Regions from separate parts of the Streptomyces sp. NPDC079141 genome, predicted to be linked through region 1. Evidence: riboswitches for the same ligand, from Rfam matches in the RefSeq annotation. Region 1 holds a riboswitch; the other holds the start of a gene.

The links. A riboswitch is a leader RNA that binds a small molecule or an ion and turns the genes downstream of it on or off. The one in region 1 is predicted to bind cyclic di-AMP.
Positions count from the first base shown of each region.
Region 2: another riboswitch for cyclic di-AMP. It lies ahead of AB0Q90_RS40130 (M23 family metallopeptidase); the one in region 1 lies ahead of AB0Q90_RS37625 (transglycosylase family protein).

Region 1 covers NZ_JBFBLP010000022.1:45,465-52,479, forward strand. The annotation lists gene AB0Q90_RS37605 (nucleoside triphosphate pyrophosphohydrolase) at 1-229, shown strand, start outside; gene AB0Q90_RS37610 (globin domain-containing protein) at 240-1,382, opposite strand; gene AB0Q90_RS37615 (cytochrome P450) at 1,565-2,851, shown strand; gene AB0Q90_RS37620 (transglycosylase family protein) at 3,021-4,013, shown strand; cyclic di-AMP (ydaO/yuaA leader) riboswitch at 4,195-4,361, shown strand; gene AB0Q90_RS37625 (transglycosylase family protein) at 4,366-5,043, shown strand; gene eno (phosphopyruvate hydratase) at 5,367-6,653, shown strand; gene AB0Q90_RS37635 (septum formation initiator family protein) at 6,752-7,015, shown strand, end outside.
Region 2 covers NZ_JBFBLP010000026.1:72,680-79,694, reverse strand. The annotation lists gene AB0Q90_RS40135 (pitrilysin family protein) at 1-1,185, shown strand, start outside; cyclic di-AMP (ydaO/yuaA leader) riboswitch at 1,378-1,542, shown strand; gene AB0Q90_RS40130 (M23 family metallopeptidase) at 1,555-2,319, shown strand; gene AB0Q90_RS40125 (GntR family transcriptional regulator) at 2,508-3,203, shown strand; gene AB0Q90_RS40120 (HPr family phosphocarrier protein) at 3,362-3,643, opposite strand; gene AB0Q90_RS40115 (GNAT family N-acetyltransferase) at 3,820-6,726, shown strand; gene AB0Q90_RS40110 (DUF5998 family protein) at 6,943-7,015, shown strand, end outside.

The sequences.
Region 1 (7,015 bases):
CGACGGCATCCCCCTCGGTCAGCCCGGTCTCGCGCTCGCCGCGAAGCTGGCGAGCCGGGTCGCCCAGTCCGGTCTGCAAGTGGAGCTTCCGGCCGGTGAGGGCATCGGTTACGAGCTCCTCGGCCTGGCGGTCCGCGCGCAGGGTGAGGGGGTGGATCCGGAGGCGGCCCTGCGTGCGGCGGGCCGCGCCTACCGGGATGCGATCCGGGCGGCCGAGAGCGTCCAGTAGCCGGCCGCGTCTACAGGATGCGCCCCGAGGGGTCGTGCCACTGCGGTTCGGGCCGGTTGAGGAACCACTCCGAGGGGCCGAGCGGCCGGGTGGCTCCGGCCCCGATCGCCGGCAGGGAGTCGTGGAAGATCCGCTCCGGGGCGGTGCCGAGTTCCGTCAGCGCTCTTTTGACCTCGTGGACGAAGGGCGGCGGACCGGCGAGATAGACGTCCTGGGCCGGCCAGTTGCCCTGGCTGCCCAGGGCGGAGACCAGCCGGTCGGTGGCCTGCGCGGGCGGTCGGCCGGGGGCGGGGGTGACATAGGCGATGTCGAGCTGGGGGAGCAGCGTCCGCAGCTCCTCGACGGCGTGACGGTCGTAGAGGAGCGCCGGGTGCCGGGCGACGGAGAAGAGCCGTAGGTCGCACCGGGCGAGTTCGACGGCGAGCTCTTCGAGCAGTGCCCTGACCGGGGCCCAGCCGGTGCCGGCCGCGATGAAGGTGAGGGGGCGGGTGACCGGCGTCCGCAGCGTCAGACTGCCGCCCGCCGCGCTCAGGCGCAGCACCTCTCCCTCGCGCACCTGCTGGACGAGTGCGGTGCTCAGCGAACCCCCCTCGACCCGGCTGATGTGCAGATCCACCGTGCCGTCGACGCGGGGTGCGTTGCCTATGGAGTACGTGCGCCAGTGCGACGGCACGCGCGGACTGCTGACGCTCACGTACTGGCCGGTCCGGAAGGGCAGCGGCTCGCGCGGAAGGAGGGTGAGCACCGCGAGGTCGTCGTTGTAACGGGTGTGGGACACCACCTCGCAGTCCCACCAGTTGGGCCGGCCGGCGTCCTCGGCCTCCTGGGCGCCCGCGATCATGGCGCCCGACACCACGGTGTACGCCTCGGTCCAGGCCTTCTCGGCCTTGGGCGTCCACTGGTTGCCCAGGACGTACTCGAAGGCGGCGAGCAGGCTCGTGCCCACCGCCGCGTAATGCGCGGGCTGCGCGAGGAACTTGCGGTGGTCCCGGCCGAGGTCCTTCAGATACGCGGGCAGACCTGGGTTGTCGAGATGCGCCACGACGTAGGTCAGTGCGGTGAAAAGGCGGTCGCGCTGCGGCTCCATGTCCTCGGGGAACAGCTCACGAACGCCCGGATTGTTCCAAAAAAGGTGTGAGTAGAAGTATTTCATTGCCTGCTCGGCGCGTCTCTCAAGCACGGCAAAAGTGCTTTTCAGTACCTGTGGATCCACATGGGTGAATGTAGGGGGGATGTGAAGGGCCCATGGCAAGCAGGTCGCATATCGGGCCTGTCTGTGACGAAGTGCACGCTCGGGGCGTTCGTATGGTGGGACAGGGCGACTACGGTCTCGGTGTGCACGACGAGAAGCTGCCGCCGGCCCCGGCCCCGCCCGAACTCTTCACCTGGGAGTTCGCCACCGATCCGTACCCCGCGTACGCCTGGCTGCGCGAGCACTCGCCCGTGCACCGGACCACGTTGCCCAGCGGGGTGGAGGCCTGGCTGGTCACCCGATACGCCGATGCCAAGCAGGCCCTCGCCGACCAGCGGCTCAGCAAGAACCCCGCGCACCACGACGAGCCCGCCCACGCCAAGGGCAAGACCGGGATCCCCGGCGAGCGCAAGGCCGAGCTGATGACCCATCTGCTCAACATCGACCCGCCGGACCACACCAGGCTCCGACGGCTCGTCAGCAAGGCCTTCACCCCGCGCCGGGTCGCCGAGTTCGCACCTCGCGTGCAGGAGCTCACCGATCAGCTGATCGACCGGTTCGCGGCCGAGGGGTCCGCCGACCTCATCCACGAGTTCGCCTTCCCGCTGCCCATCTACGCGATCTGCGACCTGCTCGGCGTCCCCCGCGAGGACCAGGACGACTTCCGGGACTGGGCGGGCATGATGATCCGTCATCAGGGCGGCCCGAGGGGCGGCGTCGCCCGGTCCGTGAAGAAGATGCGCGGCTACCTCGCCGACCTCATCCACCGCAAGCGCGAGGCGCTGCCCGCCGAGCCCACCCCGGGCGAGGACCTCATCTCCGGCCTCATCCGCGCCTCCGACCACGGCGAGCACCTCACCGAGAACGAGGCCGCCGCCATGGCCTTCATCCTCCTGTTCGCCGGCTTCGAGACGACCGTCAACCTCATCGGCAACGGCACCTACGCCCTGCTCACCCACCCCGAGCAGCGCGCCCGGCTGCAGAGCTCGCTCGCGCGGCGGGAGACCGGCCTCCTGGAGACCGGCGTGGAGGAACTCCTGCGCTACGACGGCCCCGTGGAGCTCGCCACCTGGCGGTTCGCCACCCGCCCGCTCACCATCGGCGGGCAGGACATCGCCGCCGGCGACCCCGTCCTCGTCGTCCTCGCCGCCGCCGACCGGGACCCGGAGCGGTTCGCCGACCCCGACACCCTGGACCTCTCCCGCCGCGACAACCAGCATCTCGGCTACGGCCACGGCATCCACTACTGCCTCGGCGCCCCGCTCGCCCGCCTGGAGGGCCAGACCGCGCTGGCGACCCTCCTCACCCGGCTCCCGGATCTCCGGCTCGCGGCGGATCCGGCCGAGCTGCGCTGGCGCGGCGGCCTCATCATGCGCGGACTGCGCACACTGCCGGTCGAGTTCACGCCGAGCGGCATCTCGACCGGGTGACTGTCCACGCCCGAGGTGAAGGTGACACGCCCTCAAGTCTGTGATCTTCACGTGATCTGCGCGGCATTAACTTGTGACAAGTGATCGTCTGCCGATACGTTCACTCGTCAGCGCGGCCCCTCGTGTCACCCGCCGCGCCGATCTCTGCTGTCTCGCGAAAGGCCCCCGCATGCTCTCCGGGAACGGTCGTCACCGTCGCCCCCGCCAGGCCCCGGCTCTCATCGTCGCGGCCGGAGTGACCGGCTCCGCCATCGCCATCCCGCTCCTCGGCGCCACGGGCGCAAGCGCCGCCGAGGGCAACACCTGGGACCGGGTCGCGGAGTGCGAGAGCGGCGGCTCCTGGAGCGAGAACAGCGGCAACGGCTACTACGGCGGCCTTCAGGTCACCCAGGAGAACTGGGAGGAGTACGGCGGTACGACGTACGCGGCCAGCGCCGACCTGGCCAGCCGCTCCCAGCAGATAGCGGTCGCCGAGCGGATCCTCGCGGACCAGGGCCTCGCGGCCTGGCCCACCTGCGGCCCCCTCTCCGGCCTTGACGAGAAGTCGGGTTCGGTCGACGTCGACACGGGCGTCGCGGAAGACGCGACCGGTTCGACCGGTTCATCCGACTCTTCCGATTCGTCGGACTCCTCCGGTTCCTCCGGTCTGCTCGACTCGATCGACGGCTCGTCCACCGAATCGCCTTCGGTCGACGCATCGGACAACTCGGCCAAGTCCGACAAGTCCGCCAAGCCTTCGAAGTCCGCCGAGTCCGAGGAGTCCACCGAATCCGGTGACTCCCAGGAATCCGACAGCGAATCCACAGACGGGACCGAGGGCGACAACTCGGACAACTCGGGTCAGGGTGAGGGTGATTCCGCCCTCATCGACACCGGCACGGGCCGCCACCGCGGCGACAGCGCCGACGAGGAAACCACCGACGACCGTGCGGACTCCGCCGGCCGGCACGCCTCCCGCGGCGACGCGGTCGCGCGCGACGCCGCCGACGGCTCGTACACCGTCCGCAACGGGGACAGCCTCACGGGCATCGCCGACTCCCTTGACCTCAACGGCGGATGGCGCGGCCTCTATGCCGAGAACAAGGCGACCGTCGGCACTGACCCCGACCTCATCATCCCCGGTCAGACCCTCGAAGTAGGGGTCGAACCGGGCGAAAAGTAGCGGGAGTTCGCGTCACGCTTCGCACTGAATGTCCGTTTTGGCGAAAGTGTGGGATGAGTCTCAGAAGCCCTGATCGTCTTTGAAATTCCGCGGATCGCGTGTCTACGGTCATGACCGCTCGCAGCAGCGGGCCCCGACTGCCGCACGCCGAATCCTGCCGGTGGCCGTACGGGAACAGTCGTCGCGTCATGCGCCGTAGGCAGGAGCGGGGGACCCAAGGTAAGTGCCGGGCCCAGCAGTTGAGCTGGATCCGGCTTGGGGTGAAGTCGCGCACCGACCGTTGCGCGTCCGGGCACTCAACCGGCCCGAACCCGACAGCTCACCTCGCAGGCGTCGGTGAGGGGATCGATCCATGCTGTTTTCCGGCAAGGGCAAGCACCGTCGTCCGTCCAAGGCCACCCGCGCCATCGCCATCGCCGGTGTCACCGGCGCCGCCGTGGCCGCCCCGCTGATGGCGGCCGGCAACGCCTCCGCCGCCACCGCCTCCGAGTGGGACGCCGTCGCCCAGTGCGAGTCCGGCGGCAACTGGTCCATCAACACCGGCAACGGCTACTACGGCGGCCTCCAGTTCTCGGCCTCCACCTGGGCCGCGTACGGCGGCACGCAGTACGCCTCCACCGCCGACCAGGCCAGCAAGGCGCAGCAGATCGAGATCGCCGAGAAGGTCCTCGCGGGCCAGGGCAAGGGCGCCTGGCCGTCCTGTGGCGTGGGCCTGTCGAGCGCCTCGTACACCGGCAGCTCCAGCGGCTCCTCGGAGACCACCACGACGGCCCCCACGACGCGTGAGACCGAGCAGCCGGCCTCCCGCTCCACCGAGCGTCCGGCCGCCAAGAAGACCGTCACCACCCCGACCGGCAAGAAGGTCAAGAAGGGTGACGGCGAGTACAAGGTCGTCGCCGGCGACACCCTCAGCACCATCGCCGAGGAGCACGACGTCAAGGGCGGCTGGGAGAAGCTCTTCAAGCTGAACAAGGACATCGTCGAGGACGCCGACCTGATCTACCCCGGTCAGCAGCTGCACCTCAAGTAGTCCCGTAGCCGAACCACAGTGCCCTCATAGACGTGTCCTTCACAATGAAGGCCTCGTGAGGGTCACCCCCCGTCCCCACGGGCTCCCCGCTTCGGTGCGTATTCCCCCGTACGCACCGGGGCGGGGTCTTCTTTTCCCACCCGTCTTTCTGCAGGTCACCCATAGTTAAGGGCATCGACCCTTTGTTCCGTCGGGAAACAATAGGTACCGTCTGTCCTTGTCCACGGGACGGTCGGTCGGCTGGCCGATGTCCCGGAGGCGGTTAGGCTCTAGTCGCAAGGCTCACGTGCCCCGCACTTCCAGCGTCACATCCCAAGAAGGAGATGCTCGTGCCGTCCATCGACGTCGTCGTAGCCCGGGAAATCCTGGACTCCCGAGGCAACCCCACGGTCGAGGTCGAGGTCGGCCTCGACGACGGCAGCACGGGTCGTGCCGCCGTTCCGTCCGGCGCTTCCACCGGCGCCTTCGAGGCCATCGAGCTCCGCGACGGTGACCCGAACCGCTACCAGGGCAAGGGTGTCGAGAAGGCCGTCCTGGCCGTCATCGAGCAGATCGGCCCCGAGCTGGTCGGCTACGACGCCACCGAGCAGCGCCTGATCGACCAGGCGATGTTCGACCTGGACGCCACCGACAACAAGGGCTCCCTCGGCGCCAACGCCATCCTCGGCGTCTCGCTCGCCGTCGCCCACGCCGCCTCCGAGGCCAGCGACCTCCCGCTCTTCCGCTACCTGGGCGGCCCGAACGCGCACCTGCTGCCGGTGCCGATGATGAACATCCTGAACGGCGGCTCGCACGCCGACTCCAACGTGGACATCCAGGAGTTCATGATCGCCCCGATCGGCGCGGAGTCCTTCTCCGAGGCGCTGCGCTGGGGCACCGAGGTCTACCACACCCTCAAGGCCGTGCTGAAGAGCAAGGGCCTGTCGACCGGCCTCGGCGACGAGGGCGGCTTCGCCCCGAACCTGGGCTCCAACCGCGACGCCCTGGACCTCATCCTCGAAGCGATCAAGCAGGCCGGGTACGTCCCCGGTGAGCAGATCGCCCTCGCGCTCGACGTGGCCGCCTCCGAGTTCTACAAGGACGGCAAGTACCTCTTCGAGGGCAAGGAGCGCTCCGCCGCCGAGATGACGGAGTACTACGAGGAGCTCGTGGCGGCCTACCCGCTCGTCTCCATCGAGGACCCGCTGTTCGAGGACGACTGGGCCGGCTGGAAGGTCATCACCGACAAGCTCGGCGACAAGGTCCAGCTCGTCGGCGACGACCTGTTCGTCACCAACCCGGAGCGCCTGGCCCGTGGCATCGAGGACGGCGCCGCCAACGCGCTGCTCGTGAAGGTGAACCAGATCGGTTCGCTGACCGAGACCCTGGACGCCGTGGAGCTCGCCCAGCGCAACGGCTTCAAGTGCATGATGTCCCACCGCTCCGGCGAGACGGAGGACGTCACCATCGCCGACCTGGCCGTCGCCACCAACTGCGGCCAGATCAAGACCGGTGCCCCGGCCCGCTCCGAGCGCGTCGCCAAGTACAACCAGCTGCTGCGCATCGAGGAGATCCTCGACGACGCCGCGGTGTACGCCGGCCGCAGCGCGTTCCCCCGCTTCAAGGGCTGAGCCTTCCTGAAGGCCTAGCCAGTCGTCCGTACGTCCCCGTACTCGGTCCCGTACCGTGTGCGGGGACGTACGCGCGTGTGTGAAGGGGAGGCTGGACAATGGCCGTGAAGGACCGGGACCGGTTCTCCACCGCGACCAGGATCAAGCTGCTCGGCGAGCAGACGGCCGCCCGCGTCTACCGCTCGCAGACCCGGCGGCAGGCCCGCCGCTCCCGGCTGACCGGCCGCGCGGCGCTGCTCGCCCTCGTGGTGTGCACCCTGGTCGTCGCCCTCGCCTACCCGATAAGGCAGTACGTCGCGCAGCGCGCCGAGATCGCCGACCTCCAGCGGGAGAAGCAGCAGGCGCGGGAGCGGGTCGAGGAC
Region 2 (7,015 bases), on a different contig from region 1:
GCGACGATCATGGCGCGCGCCTTCTCCGAGGGCACCGACAAGCACACCGCCGAGGAGTTCGCCGCCGAGCTGGAGCGGTGCGGCGCCACTCTCGACGCGCACGCCGACCACCCGGGCGTACGGCTCTCCCTGGAAGTGCCGGTCTCCCGGCTGCCCAAGGCGCTCGGTCTGCTCGCCGACGCGCTCAGGGCGCCCGCGTTCGCCGACAGCGAGGTCGAGCGGCTGGTCCGCAACCGCCTCGACGAGATCCCGCACGAGCTGGCCAACCCCTCCCGGCGCGCGGCGAAGGAGCTCTCCAAGGAGCTGTTCCCGGTGACCGCGCGCATGTCGCGCCCGCGCCAGGGCACCGAGGAGACGGTCGCCGGCATCGACTCCGCGGCCGTCCGTGCCTTCTACGAGAAGCACGTACGCCCCGCCACGGCCACCGCGGTGGTCGTCGGCGACCTGACCGGCACTGACCTCGACGCGCTCCTCGGTGACACCCTCGGCGCCTGGACCGGCTCCCGGGCCGAGCCGCGGCCGGTGCCCCCGGTCACCGCCGACGACACCGGACGGGTCGTCATCGTGGACCGGCCCGGCGCCGTCCAGACGCAGTTGCTGATCGGCCGCGTCGGCCCCGACCGGCACGACCTGGTGTGGCCCGCGCAGGTGCTCGGCACGTACTGCCTCGGCGGCACCCTCACCTCCCGCCTGGACCGGGTCCTGCGCGAGGAAAAGGGCTACACCTACGGTGTGCGGGCCTTCGCGCAGGTGATGCGCTCGGCCCCGGACGGCTCGGGCGCGGCGATGCTCGCCATCAGCGGCTCCGTCGACACCCCCAACACCGGCCCCGCCCTTGAGGACCTGTGGACGGTGCTGCGCACGCTCGCCGCAGGGGGGCTCACCGACGCCGAGCGCGATGTCGCCGTGCAGAACCTCGTCGGGGTGGCGCCGCTGAAGTACGAGACGGCCGCGGCCGTGGCGAGCACGCTGGCCGACCAGGTCGAGCAGCACCTGCCCGACGACTACCAGGCCACGCTGTACCGCAGGCTCGCCGTGACCGGCACCGTGGAGGCCACCGCGGCCGTCGTGAGCGCGTTCCCGGTGGACCGTCTGGTCACGGTCCTCGTCGGCGACGCGGCGGCGATCAAGGAGCCGGTGGAGGCCCTCGGCATCGGTGAAGTGACCGTGGTGTCCGCGGAATAGAGGCACGCGCGCGCAGGGGCCCTGGTGACTGATGTGTCACCAGGGCCCCTTAATGTCCGAATTGAGTGAGAGGTTGCCTGTCTGACCTGTGGCATGCGCTACAAAAGCCGTGATCCGTTTGGGGATTGAAAGTTGTCCCCTTTAGCGTCATCCGGGCTGTCCGTCCGAGCAGTGCGCCGCGTCCGCGGCACCGGACAGTCATCGCCGAGTCCCCGTACGGCGCGAGCCAGGGGAGCCGGGGACCCATCGCAGTCCCTGGGGTGAATCGGACGCCCGCGCGTGTCGCGAGGGGGTCCGTAGGAGACCTTCCTGCTCCGAACCCGTCAGCTAACCCGGTAGGCGAGAGGGAAGGAAAGGATCAGCCACTACATGGCGTTCACGCGCGCCACCGGGAAGCACCGTCGTCCCAGCAGGATGCAGCGCACCACCGCCCGTGCGGCGGGCGTCGCGGCACTCACCACCACCGGCGTCATCGGCACCCTCGCCGCCCCGGCGCTCGCCGCGGAAGCCACCGCCGAGCAGACCGGCCTCACCCCGGTGATCACCATCGGCGACTCGATCGCCGACAAGATCGACGCCCAGGCCGCCGCCCAGCAGCAGGCCGCCGACGAGGCGGAGCAGCGCAAGAAGGCCGAGGAGGCCGCGCGCAAGAAGGCCGCCGAGGCGGCCAAGGAGGCCCGCGAGGCCAAGGAGCGCGCCGCGCGCGAGGCCGAGCGCAAGCGCCTCAACACCTTCGTCACCCCGATCGCCGGCTCCTACGTCTCCACCAGCTACAAGGCCGGCGGTGCCGTCTGGTCCTCCGGCAGCCACACCGGCGTCGACTTCCACGCCTCCAGCGGCACCTCCGTCCGCTCGGTCGGCATGGGCACCGTCGTCGAGGCCGGCTGGGGCGGGGCGTACGGCAACCAGATCGTGATCAAGATGAACGACGGCACGTACACCCAGTACGGCCACCTGTCGTCCATCGGCGTCTCGGTCGGTCAGACCGTCACCCCGGGCCAGCAGATAGGCCTGTCCGGCGCGACCGGCAACGTCACCGGACCGCACCTGCACTTCGAGGCCCGTACGACGGCGGAGTACGGCTCCGACATCGACCCCGTCGCCTACCTCCGCTCGCACGGCGTGAACGTCTGACGACAGGCAGCTCCACCTCCTGAAGCCCCGGCTCCCCGAGTCGGGGCTTTCGTCGTTTCTGCGCCCCGACTGTCCAAAAAATATCCATGGATTCCGGCCCGCCATCGGAAATTCCGGCTCACTGCAATAGAGTCACTGAACACGCGTCAATCGTCGACGTTTCACGGGGATTAAAGCGGAGGTCGGTCATGCGTATTCCGGCGCACTCGGTATGCACGGCGATCCGGGACGACATCGTCGCCGGTGTCTACGAGCGCGGCAGCCGGCTCACCGAGGAACTGCTCGCGCGCCGCTACGGCGTCTCGCGCGTCCCCGTCCGGGAGGCCCTGCGCACCCTGGAGGCGGAGGGTTTCGTGGTGACCCGGCGGCACGCGGGCGCGTGCGTGGCGGAACCGACCGAGCAGGAGGCCGCCGACCTGCTGGAGATGCGTACGCTCCTGGAGCCGCTCGGCGCCGCCAGGGCCGCCCAGCGGCGCACCGAGGCCCACCTGAAGGTGCTGCGCGGCCTCGTCAGGCTGGGGCAGGAGCGGGCCAGGCGGGGCAACAGCGAGGATCTGCGCTCCCTGGGCGGCTGGTTCCACGAGACGCTCGCCCAGGCCTCCGGCAGCCCGGCCCTGACCTCGATGCTGACCCAGCTACGCCACAAGATCGCCTGGATGTACGCGGTGGACGCGCCGGTCAGCCCCGCCGAGTCCTGGGCGGAGCACGGGGCGATCGTGGACGCGGTGGCGCGTGGTGACAGCGAGCGGGCGCGGGCGATCACGGCCCTGCACACCGAACGGTCGAGCGGCGTGCACCGGCTGCGCTTCCCCGGCGGGGGTGATCGCGCGGAGCGTGTGAGGAATTCGCAACATCCCGTAAACATGCCGAGCCTGCGGCATTAACACGGTGGCCGTATACAAAGAGATGATATTCGGCGGCGGGTAATTTCCGCTGCCATTTTTCAGGTGTGCCGTGAATTCCGGCGGCCGTCTGCCCGAAAACAGCGAAGCCGCGCCGGCAGGAAATGCCGGCGCGGCTTCACCGCTCATGCGAGGGGTGCTCAGACGGTCTCGGGGAGCTCCTCAAGACCCTCGGCGACCAGCTTCGCGAGGCGGTCGAGAGCGATGTCCGCGCCCTCGGCCTCGGAGGCGAGGACGATCTCCTCGCCGCCCTGGGCGCCCAGGCCGAGAACGGCCAGCATGGAGGCCGCGTTGACGGGGTTGCCGTCAGTCTTGGCGATCGTCACCGGGACGCCTGCGGCCGTGGCGGCTCGGACGAAGATGGAGGCGGGGCGGGCGTGGAGGCCCTCGGCCCAGCCGACGTTGACGCGGCGCTCAGCCATGTGATGCTGCCCTTCAGGTTCTCAGGTTGTCTAGACCAGTGTTCCACACGTGAAGCGTGCTCGGAACGGTCCTTCGTCCCGTTCCGTGTGGTCGTCGGACCGCGGCCTCGGTCCGACACTCGTCCTCCACAGACTGCCTCGCGCCGTTGTCGTACGCGAGCCGTACTCTGGGCCCCATGCAGAGCGCGTCGGACCGGCACGAGTACCCCGCCCACTGGGAAGCCGACGTGGTGCTGCGCGACGGCGGCACCGCGCGCATCCGCCCCATCACCGTTGATGACGCCGAGCGCCTGGTCAGCTTCTACGAGCAGGTCTCGGACGAGTCGAAGTACTACCGCTTCTTCGCGCCCTACCCGCGTCTGTCCGCCAAGGACGTCCACCGCTTCACGCACCACGACTTTGTGGACAGGGTGGGACTCGCGGCCACGATCGGCGGCGAGTTCATCGCAACCGTACGCTATGACCGCATTGGCGCCGACGGTATGCCCGCATCGGCCCCCGCCGACGAGGCCGAGGTCGCCTTCCTGGTCCAGGACGCCCACCAGGGGCGCGGCGTAGCCTCCGCGCTCCTCGAACACATCGGCGCCGTCGCCCGCGAGCGCGGGATCCGCCGCTTCGCCGCGGAGGTGCTGCCCGCCAACACCAAGATGATCAAGGTGTTCACGGACGCCGGATACACCCAGAAGCGCAGCTTCGAGGACGGCGTCGTACGCCTGGAGTTCGACCTGGAGCCCACCGACCGGTCGCTCGCCGTGCAGTACGCGCGCGAACAGCGCGCCGAGGCGAGGTCCGTGCAGCGGCTGCTGACGCCCGGCTCCGTCGCCGTCATCGGGGTCGGCCGCGCTCCGGGCGGCGTGGGCCGCAGCGTCCTGGGCAACATCCGGGACGCCGGGTTCACGGGCCGGCTGTACGCCGTGAACAAGGCCTTCCCCGAGGACCTGAAGGACGTCGACGGCGTGCCCGCGTACCGCTCGGTGCGGGAGATCGAGGGGCACGTGGACCTCGCGGTCGTGGCCGTTCCGGCCGACCAGGTCCCCGAGGTCGTCGGCGAGTGCGGCGAGCACGGCGTGCAGGGGCTGGTCGTGGTCTCCGCCGGATACGCCGAGAGCGGTCCCGAAGGCCGCGAGCGACAGCGCGAACTCGTCCGGCACGCACGCGCGTACGGGATGCGCCTCATCGGTCCGAACGCCTTCGGGATCATCAACACCTCGCCGGACGTCCGGCTCAACGCCTCCCTGGCCCCCGAGACACCGAGGCCCGGCCGGATCGGGCTGTTCGCCCAGTCCGGCGCCATCGGCATCGCCCTGCTGTCCCGGCTGCACCGGCGCGGGGGAGGGGTCACCGGCGACACGGGCGTGTCCACCTTCGTCTCCTCCGGGAACCGGGCCGACGTCTCCGGCAACGACGTACTCCAGTACTGGTACGACGACCCGGACACCGACGTCGTCCTCATGTACCTGGAGTCCATCGGCAACCCGCGCAAGTTCACCCGCCTCGCCCGGCGCACGGCGGCCGGCAAGCCGCTCGTCGTCGTCCAGGGGGCACGCCACGGCGGGGCCGCGCCCCAGGGGCACGCGGTACGGGCGACACGGCTGCCGCACGCCACGGTCTCCGCGCTGCTCCGGCAGGCCGGCGTGATCCGCGTGGACACGATCACCGAACTCGTGGACGCGGGGCTGCTGCTCGCCCGCCAGCCGCTGCCGGCCGGCCCACGGGTGGCGATCCTCGGGAACTCCGAGTCCCTGGGGCTGCTGACGTACGACGCGTGCCTCTCCGAGGGGCTGCGGCCGCTGCCCCCGCTGGACCTGACGACCGGGGCGTCGGCGGAGGACTTCCGCAAGGCCCTGTCGCGCGCGCTGGCCGACGACACGTGCGACGCGGTCGTCGTCACGGCGATTCCGGCGATCGGGGAGACGTCACCGGGGGACGCGGTGCTGGCGGAGGCGCTGCGGTCGGCCGCGGAGGAGGTGCCCGGGAAGCCCGTGCTGGTGGTCCACGTGGAACTGGGCGGACTCGCGGAAGCGCTGTCCGCCGCGGCGAGTACGGCACCCCAGGCAGGCTCCGGCGTCGTGGCCGAACGGGGCGACGCCGCACAGCCCGGCGCCGACGGGGAGCCGCCCCTCCACGCGGCCGGTCCCGGCGGCCCCGTGGATCCGACCGCCGCCACGGCGCCTGCGCCCCGGCAACAGCCGCCCGCCGCCGAGGAGCCCTCCGCGCGCGGCCGCCTCATCCCCGCCTACCCCGCCGCCGAACGCGCCGTCCGCGCCCTCGCCGAAGCCGTGCGGTACGGGCAGTGGCGGCGGGACGCCGCCGAGCCCGGGCGGGTGCCCGAGTACGAGGACATCGACGAGCGGAGGGCCGCCGCGCTGATCGACGGCCTCCTCGCGCGCGGGCAGGGCCTCACGCTCGGCACCGAGGAGACCTGCGAACTGCTCGGGACGTACGGCATCCACGTCCGCCGGGCCGTCCCCGCGCCCAGCCCCGACGCCGCCGCCGAGGCCGCGCGCGCCATCGGCTACCCCGTGGCCCTCAAGGCCACCGCCCCCCACCTGCGGCACCGCGCCGACCTGGGCGGCGTCCGCCTCGATCTCGCCGACGAGGAGCAACTGCGCCGCTCCTACACCGAGTTGACCGAGGCCTTCGGCACACCGGAGGAACTGCGGCCGGTGGTGCAGGGCATGGCGCCGCGCGGGGTCGACACCGTCGTACGGGCCGTGATCGACCCGGCGGCCGGGGCCGTGCTGTCGTTCGCGCTCGCCGGGGCCGCGTCGCAACTCCTCGGGGACATGGCGCACCGGCTGATCCCGGTCACCGACCGGGAGGCGACCTCGCTCATCCGCTCGATCCGGACGGCGCCCCTGCTGTTCGGCTGGCGCGGCTCGACGCCGGTCGACACTCCTGCGCTGGAGGAACTGCTGCTGCGCGTGTCACGGCTCGTCCACGACCACCCGGAGGTCGTCGCGGTGACCCTGGAACCGGTCGTCGTCGCTCCGCACGGCCTCAGCGTGCTCGGCGCCACCGTGCGATTGGCCCCGCCACCGGCCCGCGACGACCTCGGCCCACGGACGCTTCCCGCGTACTGACCGGGCCTGCCCGCGGCAAGGCGCCTCCCGGCGTACGGAGCGGGGCCTCCCGAGCACTCCCCGGACCTCCCCGCGTACTCACCCAGTGTGCGTGCGCACTCCCCGAGCCTCCCCGCGCACTCCCCGAGCCTCCCCCCGCACTCCCCGGACCTCCCCGCACACCGACCGCGGGCGAGCGGTGCCTCGCAGTCAGTGGGCCCCCGTAGGATGGGCATCATGGCCAAGACCAGTACGACGACCCAGGGGCTGCGTGCGGCGATCGAGCGCAGCGGCTACTACCCGGCCCTCG